Chelativorans sp. AA-79: one gene and its partner. The protein of the gene in region 2 binds, or shares a complex with, the protein of the main gene of each other region. Links are inferred from orthologs where the notes say so. Each region holds a gene or a part of one and is shown on either strand. Other genes may lie near its edges.

Region 1 (4,367 bases), 2.9 Mb from region 2 along the record:
ATTGCGCGCACGCGCCTCCAGTGCCGGGTCCGCAAGCATCTCGTCCGGCTGCACCGCGGCCGCCATGCCCGAAAGCCCGAGCATCAGCGCCAGGGCAAGCGGCTCCGCCCGCATCTTCATGCGGCCTCCTCGCCCGCCGTGACGGGCTTCCTGCGCCTTGCCGGCACGCCGACGCGCAGCCTGCGGTCCATGAGCGAGACAAGGCCGCCGGCCATCATCACCAGCGCGCCGCCCCAGATCAGCGTGACGAGCGGCTTCCACCAGATGCGAACCACAAGACCGTTCGCGCCACGATCGCCGATCGAGACATAAAGCTGACTCAGGCCCATGGTCCTGATGCCCGCTTCCGTCGTGGGCATGCCGCGTGCGGTGTAGAAGCGCTTGGAGGAGACGATCTGCCCGAATGACCCGCCGCGATTGTTGCCAAGCGCGAAGACCGCCTGTTCCTCCGTATAGTTCGGTCCCGTGTAGGGGCGCAGGCTTTCGAAACGCAGCGTATAGCCGCTGATCTGCGTGGTCTGGCCGGGCTGCATAACCAGGATGTGCTCGGCCTCGAGGGTCGTTACCGAAACGATGCCGAGCACCGTCACGCCGAGGCCGGCATGGGCGAGCGCCGTGCCGAAAATCGAGAGCGGCAGGCCGGCCACCCTGCGCAGTGCGGCCGCGGAACCGGCCTTGCCCACACCGGCCTTGAGCGCGAGGTCCGTCACCGCACCGAAGACGAGCCACAAGCCGAGCGCGATACCGAGCGCCGCCAGGCCTGAGGCGCGGTCGACCAGCACATAGCTTGCAAGCGCGCAGGCGCCGGCCGCCCAGAATGCGAATTGAAGGCGCTGCGCCGCCGCCAGGACATCCCCCCGCTTCCACGCGAGCAGCGGCCCGAAGGGAGCCGCGATCAGCAGCGGCAGGAAAAGGGGCACGAAAGTCAGGTTGAAGAAAGGCGCTCCGACGGAGATCTTCTCGCCCGTCACCGCCTCGATCACGAGCGGATAGAGGGTGCCCACGAGCACTGTCGCCGCCGCGGTGGTCAGCAGGAGGTTGTTGAGGACAAGCGCGCCTTCGCGGGAGATCGGGTGGAACAGCCCTCCGGGGGCGAGCGCGGCCGCGCGGATCGCGAAGAGCGCGAGCGCGCCGCCGATGAAGAACATCAGGATCGCCAGGATGAAGACGCCGCGCGTCGGATCGGTGGCGAAGGAATGCACGGAGGTGAGCACGCCCGAGCGGACGAGGAAGGTGCCGAGCAGGGACAGCGAGAAGGTCAGGATCGCCAGGAGCACCGTCCAGATTTTCAGCGCCGAGCGCTTTTCCATCACGATGGCCGAATGCAGAAGCGCGGTTCCCGAAAGCCAGGGAAGGAAAGAAGCGTTCTCGACCGGGTCCCAGAACCAGAATCCGCCCCAGCCGAGCTCGTAATAGGCCCAGTAGGATCCCATGGCGATGCCGCCCGTGAGGAAGGCCCAGGCGACGAGGGTCCATGGCCGCACCCAGCGGGCCCACGCCGCATCGATGCGGCCGTCGATCAGTGCCGCGACGGCGAAGGAGAAGGCGATGGAGAAGCCGACATAGCCGAGATAGAGCAGGGGCGGATGGATGGCGAGCCCCACATCCTGCAGGATGGGATTGAGGTCGCGCCCCTCGATCGGCGCGGGTTCGAGACGGATGAACGGATTGGAGGTGAAAAGGATAAACAGGAGAAAAGCGCCGGCGATGAGCCCCTGGACGGCCAGCACATTGGCCCGCAGCGTCGGTGGAAGATTCCGGCCGAAGGCTGCCACGAACGCGCCGAAGAGCGAAAGGATCAGCACCCACAGGAGCATGGAACCTTCATGATTGCCCCAGGTGCCGGTGATCTTGAAGAGGAGCGGCTTGGCCGAGTGGGAGTTCTCCCACACATTGACGACGGAAAAATCCGACTGGACATAGGCCAGGACGAGCGCGGCGAAGGCCATGGCGATCAGCGCGAAGCCGGTGATCGCCACCGGCTCCCCGATCCGCATGAGCGGGGAACTGCCGATCCGCGCGCCGATCATGGGAACGCAGGCCTGCACCAGCGCGAGCGCAAGCGCCAGCACCAGGGCGAAATGGCCGAGTTCGACGCTCATCGCCTCGTCCTCACTGCTCCTGCCACAGGCCGTCCTCCTTCAGCCGGTCGGCGACCTCCCGCGGCATATAGGTCTCGTCGTGCTTGGCGAGTACCGTGTCGGCGACGAAAACGCCGTCCGAGCCCATCACGCCCTCGGTCACGACCCCCTGCTCCTCGCGGAAAAGATCGGGCAGGATGCCGTCATAGACGACCGGTACCTCGTTCTCGCTGTCGGTCACGACGAAGCGGACATGGGTCGCCTCGCCGCGCTCGATGGACCCTTTCTGGACGAGACCGCCGAGACGGATGCGCTCGCCCGCCGCCGCAGACTGCGACAGGAGGTCGGCTGGCATGTAGAAATAGGATGTCTGCTGTCCCAGCGCATAGAAGGTCAGGCCCGCCGCCAGGGCGAGAAACCCCATGCCTGAGCCGATGATCGCCAGCCGCTTCTGCTTGCGCGTCACTTCTTCACCTGCTTGCCCTCGATGCCGAGCGTCTCGGCGAGTTGCGCCACCGATCTTCCCTCCGGCGTTTCCGGCCCCAGGGCGGCGAGAGCCCGGTCCAGCGCATCCGCGGCCTCGCTTTGCCTTCCCAGCACCGCGTAGGAGCGCACCAGCCGGCGCCATCCCTCCGGATCATCCGGATTCTCGCGCAGCTTGGCATCCAGGCTCGCCACCATGCCTTCTATCATATCCTGCCGCGCTTCCGGCGCCATCTCCTGCGCGGCGGCCACCTGCTCCTCGGACGGGCCATCGGGGGGAGAGACCTGCGCCGGTGCCGACGAAAGCCCGGCAAGGGCCTGCCCTGCCGCGGCCTTCCACGGCGATTCCTCCGGCAACCCGCTCGCCATATCCTGCCAGATGGCGCGCGCCTCGTCGGCGTTCCCTTCCTGCGCCCTTGCCATCGCGATGAAGAACCGGGCCCGGGGGTTACCCTCTTCCAGCGTCAGGGCGCGGTTGAAGGCAGCCTCCGCGTCGGCGGTGATGACCCCGCCGCTCTCGCCGACCATCGCCTCGCCCAGCCCCGCTTCGCGATCGGCGGTGGCGCCCGCAAGTTCCATGGTCCGACGGTAGGCGGCGACTGCATCGGCATAGCGCCCGATCCGCGCATAAACAGGCGCAAGGGTCTCCCAGCCACGCGCGTCCTGCGGATGTTCGGCCAGATAGGCCTCGGCGCGCGCGATCAGTTCCTCCAGCGAAGCCTGGGCCGGATCCTGCTCGAGACGCGCCTGCAGCGGCATGGCCGGCATCCCCGGAGAGCCCAGCAGGGAATAGAGTCCCCAGCTCAACACCGGCACGGCAAGCACCGCCCCCATAGCGACGGCGCGCACCAGTTTCCCGCGTGCTTGCCCTTCCTTTCCATCATCGTCGGAAGACGATTGGGTGAGCTTCAGAATGCGCCGTCCGATCTCCGTGCGCGCCTCCGCGGCGTCGCTTTCGGAAATCAGCCCGCGCTTCACCTCCTGCTCGAGTTCAGAAAGCTGATCGCGATAGACGGCAAGATCATGCTTGCTGCCCGCGGCTGGCTCGGTGCCACCACGCAGGAACGGCCGCATCACCGCCAGCGCGGCGGCGAGGGTCAGGAATGCGGCGAAAACCCAAAACAGCATGATGGTTCCAATATCCGTCTTGCCCGCCGGTGCCAACCGCCGCCGGATGCGGCTTTTTTGCCGCCGCTCTATCCGCAGAGACCGATGCCCGCCTTGATCCGCATCAGAATGAGGAACTGCTTCAGGCAGACGGGAACTGAAACCCCTCCGCTGCGACCGCTTGCTCTAGTCGAGCAACGTCCAGCTTCCATCCGGGTTGCGGCAAGCGGTCGCGCGTGCCCTTCGCTTTCCGCCGTCCACCGTCACGGAATGGGAATAAGGCCGGCAATCCTGCGACCCGACACGATATGGCTGCGCAGCGGTCACGGCGCCGCTGTGCCTCGTGCGCTCGTCGCTCCAGTTGACGGGCTGCCCGGCGGGCGCCGATTCCAGCGCCCGATATTCGGCGTCGATTGCCGCAAGGCGCTCGCGCCGGTTCAGGCCAGCGCCCAGTTGCCCCATCACGAGGCCACCGCCAACGATGCCGCCAATGGCGCGCACGGAGCCCTGCTCCGAGGATGCGGTGACGTCCACCGATCGCGAAAAGCCGCCCACCGCGCAACCGGAAAGCAGGAACGCCGTCACGATGGCAATAGCCGATACCCTCATGCCGTTTTCACCCTCCGCCGCAAAGCCGCGTCGCGACTACAGACCATGTTTGACCGAATTTTGTCCATCCGGGAATCCCTTCCCTAT
Region 2 (4,183 bases):
GATGCCCGTGCCGGGCGGCACGACGCGGAAGTTCTTGAACGCCTGCTGGCCCCATTTCAGGAAGCGGTAGCGTTCGGCATTGCGCTGATATTCCAGCTCCACGTTGCGGGCGAAGGCGAGCGGCGTGCCGAACTCATCGACGATGACCGAATGGTCGATGACGAGGTCCACCGGAACGAGCGGGTTGATCTTCTGCGGGTCGCCGCCGAGCGAGGCCATGGCGTCGCGCATGGCGGCGAGGTCCACCACGGCGGGAACGCCGGTGAAATCCTGCATCAGCACGCGGGCCGGCGAATAGGCGATCTCAACGCCCGCGGCACCGCGATCGGAGAGCCACGCGGCCACGGCCTCGATGCTTTCCTTGCTGACGGAGCGGCCGTCCTCCTTGCGCAGGAGGTTTTCCAGGAGCACCTTCATGGAGAAGGGGAGCCGGGAAACGCCGGCGAGACCGTTCTTCTCCGCCTCCTTGAGGTCGAAATAAGTGTATTCGGTGTTTCCCACCTTGAGGGTGCGGCGGCATTTGTAGCTGTCGAGTGAAGTAGACACGTGCGATCATCCCATCTGGTCTGTTCATCCGAACGGGAACGGACTTCCTGAGACGTCAGGCTCAAAGGTGCGGGTACGGTCATTTCCGCGTCCGTCCCCTGCGTAACAGCCGGTCAAGGCGGCGGTGCGCTGGTTCGGCACAAAGGCTCTCCACGCCGACCGCTGGCGTGGTTGCCCCGGATATAGAGAAATTCGTAAAAGAGTTCTATAGCGATAAGCGCATTTCTGCCGCATTCAGGAAAGGGTTGGGATAAGCCATTGCCGGAGAGGGAAAAACCATGCGGCTCGCCGCCGAGCGCTTGAGCGGCGAGCGCGGCGGAGAGGCCGTCTTTTCCGGTATCTCCTTTGGTCTGGGCGCAGGCGAGGCACTGCTCGTGACAGGGCCCAACGGAGCAGGAAAATCCACGCTTCTCAGGGTTGTCGCAGGGCTGCTGCCGTCGGCGGAAGGTGCCGTGACGTTTTCCGGCGGCGGGGAGGCGTTCCCGGATGCCAGGGCAGCCTGCCACTATCTCGGCCATCTGAACGCGATGAAGACCGCGCTCACCGTGGAGGAGAATCTCGCCTTCTGGCGCGATTTCCTGGGCGAGCCGCGGCTTTCGCCCTACGAGGCGCTGGAGATGGTGGGCCTCGACGATATCGCGCACCTGCCCTTCGGCTATCTCTCCACCGGCCAGCGCCGGCGCGCGGCGATCGCGCGGCTCCTCGTATCGCATCGGCCGGCGTGGCTGCTCGACGAGCCCACCGCCGGGCTCGATCGTGCATCGGAACGGCGATTTGCGGACCTGATGCGCGGGCATCTGGCGGAAGGCGGCATCATCGTCGCGGCGACGCATCTTCCGCTGGGATTGGAGAGGGCGCAGGAATTGAGGATGGGGGAGAGATGACTTTCATCCTTTCCTCCCCTCGCGCTCCCCTCTGCCCTACCGGGTGTCTCCCCCACAGGCGGGGAGATCGGACCTCTTTGGGGCTTTCGCCAATCTGCGGCGCTACAAAAAGAGCGCCGGCGAAACCGGCCGGCGTAATCTCCCCTCTTGCGGGGGAGATGGGCGGCAGGGCAGAGAGGCGCGAGAAGGGGTGCTGCATCTCCGAACGGAGCGCCGCCTGATGCTCGCCCTCTACCTCCGCGAAGTAAAACTCGGCATCCGCGCCGGCAGCGGCGCGATGGCCGGCGTGCTCTTCTTCCTCGCCGTGGTCTCCGTCATCCCCTTCGGCGTGGGGCCGGACCTCAACCTTCTCGCCCGCATCGGCCCGGCGATCCTGTGGATCGGCGCACTGCTTGCGGGCTTGCTCGGCCTCGACCGCCTGTTCCAGGCCGACCGGGAGGACGGCTCGCTCGATGTGCTGCTGACGACCGAGAGCCGCCACATGGTGGCGCTCACGGTGTTCACGAAATGCCTGGCGCACTGGACGACGGCCATTCTGCCGCTCGTCGCCGTCACGCCGCTCCTCGGTGTCTTCATGAACGTGCCGCCCGTCGGGCTCGCCGCTGCGACCCTGACTCTTCTCGTCGGCACACCGGCCATCACTTTCATCGGTGCGGTGGGCGCTGCGCTCACGGTGGCGCTGCCGCGCGGCGGGCTGCTCGTCTCGGTCATCATCCTGCCGCTGACGATCCCCGTCCTCATCTTCGGCGTGGCGGCGAGCAGGGGCGCAGTGGCCGAGCCCGACCCGTTCCTGCCGCCTTTCCTCATCATGGCGGCGCTCACCCTCTTCTTCGCCGTCATCGGGCCCGCCGCGGCCGCCCTCGCCCTGCGTGGCGCAGCAGACTGAGCCGGAGCCGGACAAAAGGCCTCATGCGGCTTTGACGTTCGTCAATTGCGCTCCGGCGGGCTGGGCTCTATCTAGGACCTCATGAGCGAGAACGCGGTCCGCCGCTGGATGGATATTGCCAACCCGACGCGCTTCCTGGCGCTGTCGGGCACCGTGTTGCCGTGGCTGTGGGGCGCGGCAATGCTGGTGCTGGCGGCGGGCCTCGCCATGGCATTTGCCGCGCCGGAGGACTATCAGCAGGGCATCGCTGTCCGGATCATGTATATCCACGTGCCTTTCGCGTGGCTTTCCATGTTCTGCTACAGCCTGATGGCGGGCTCCGCGCTCGGCACGCTGGTCTGGCGGCATCCGCTCGCCGACGTGTCGCTGAAGGCTGCAGCCCCCATCGGTGCCGTCTTCACGGCGCTGGCGCTCGCCACCGGCTCGATCTGGGGCAAGCCCATGTGGGGCACGTGGTGGGTGTGGGATGCGAGGCTCACCTCGGTTTTCGTGCTCTTCCTCATGTATCTCGGCATCATCGCGCTCACGCGTGCGCTCGACGACCCCGGCCGCTCGGCGAGGGCGGCCGCCATCCTCACGCTGGTCGGCTTCGTCAATATACCGATCATCAAGTTCTCGGTCGATTGGTGGAACACGCTTCACCAGCCGGCCTCGGTCTTCCGGCTGGACGGCCCGACCATTCATCCGAGCCTGCTCTGGCCGCTGCTTGTCTGCGCGCTCGGCTTCACGCTCCTGTTTCTCGCGCTGCATCTGATGGCCATGCGGACGGAAATCTGGCGTCGCCGGGTGATCGCCATGCGCCGGCTTTCCGCCCGCGCAGCCGACGCGAAGCCCGCGGAGGCCATGCGATGAGCCATCTCGCCTATGTGGCCGCGGCCTATATCATCTCCATGCTTGCGATCGCCGGGCTCGTGGCGTGGATCCTGCTCGACCAGTCGGCCCAGCAGCGCGCGCTCAAGGAGCTCGAATCGCGCGGCGTTCGCCGGCGCTCAGCCGGAGGTTCGCGATGAGCCCGGCGGACGAATACGCACCGAGACGCCGCAGGCTGATCCTGCTTTTGCCGCTCTTCGCCTTCCTTGCGCTTTCGGCCGTGTTCCTCATGCAGCTCTTTTCCGGCAGGGACACGTCGGTTGTCCCCTCCGCGCTTATCGGGCAGTCCGCGCCGCAGACAGAGCTGCCGCCGCTTGAAGGCATGGACTTGCCGGGGCTTTCGCCCGCCGGTTTCCAAGGCCATGTGACGCTGGTCAATGTCTGGGGATCGTGGTGTGTGCCCTGCCGGCAGGAGCATCCGCTGCTGATGGAGCTGGCACAGGACGACCGCCTGCGGCTTGTCGGCCTCAACTATAAGGACAAGCCGGAGAATGCCCGGCGCTTCCTCGGCGAGCTCGGCAACCCGTTCGATGCCATCGGCGTGGATCAGAGCGGTCGCGCGGCCATCGACTGGGGCGTCTACGGCGTGCCGGAGACTTTCCTGGTCGGCCCCGACGGCAGGATCCGCTATAAGCATGTCGGCCCGTTCACGCCCGAAAGCATCGCCGACGAACTGATCCCCGAGCTCGAGAAAGTGCTGCCGGGCACCTCGTGATGCGGTCGCATCCGCTCGATTTCTTCGTATCTGCCGCTTTTGCGAAAACGCCGGGATTCTACCCGGCTGCAAGTGGCTCAACGGCTGGCGATCGCCGCCGCGGCGCCAGCCATCATGGAAGCGCTGGTGCGGTTCGCGATGCGCATGGCGCGCGCGCTTCGCAGGAGCCGTCGCGCTTGGGCGGCTGCAACGGCCCAGCCGAGGTCCACGGCGATCAGCACGATGAGCATGGTGAGAGTCAGTTCGGCCCAGCCCACGAGGCTCACCGCCGAGAGATCGATG

What was found. Proteins that work in one complex are often made in the same cells at the same time.
Region 1: the proteins of ccmB (region 2) and ccmE are in contact, whole or in part, in a solved structure (PDB 8CE8), measured with the Escherichia coli proteins. The link is inferred for Chelativorans sp. AA-79 from one-to-one orthologs.

What each region holds. Positions count from the first base shown.
Region 1 is NZ_CP120361.1:3,397,491-3,401,857, forward strand. Bases 831-3,825 are described here. They hold ccmE (cytochrome c maturation protein CcmE), read right to left. Parts: upstream 2,548-3,825; coding sequence 2,113-2,547; downstream 831-2,112. Other genes in these bases: PVE73_RS16610 (heme lyase CcmF/NrfE family subunit), read right to left, coding at 831-2,102; ccmI (c-type cytochrome biogenesis protein CcmI), read right to left, coding at 2,544-3,692. Also shown: PVE73_RS16605 (cytochrome c-type biogenesis protein), read right to left, coding at 1-114; more of PVE73_RS16610, read right to left, coding at 117-830; PVE73_RS16625 (hypothetical protein), read right to left, coding at 3,858-4,280. UniProt on the Escherichia coli protein: Heme chaperone required for the biogenesis of c-type cytochromes. Transiently binds heme delivered by CcmC and transfers the heme to apo-cytochromes in a process facilitated by CcmF and CcmH.
Region 2 is NZ_CP120361.1:510,837-515,019, forward strand. What follows is about bases 673-3,483. They hold ccmB (heme exporter protein CcmB), read left to right. Parts: upstream 673-1,650; coding sequence 1,651-2,316; downstream 2,317-3,483. Other genes in these bases: ccmA (heme ABC exporter ATP-binding protein CcmA), read left to right, coding at 825-1,430; PVE73_RS02530 (heme ABC transporter permease), read left to right, coding at 2,398-3,168; ccmD (heme exporter protein CcmD), read left to right, coding at 3,165-3,326; PVE73_RS02540 (DsbE family thiol:disulfide interchange protein), read left to right, coding at 3,323-3,483. In the rest of the region: aconitate hydratase AcnA, read right to left, coding at 1-546; more of PVE73_RS02540, read left to right, coding at 3,484-3,901; PVE73_RS02545 (LysE family translocator), read right to left, coding at 3,979-4,183. UniProt on the Escherichia coli protein: Required for the export of heme to the periplasm for the biogenesis of c-type cytochromes.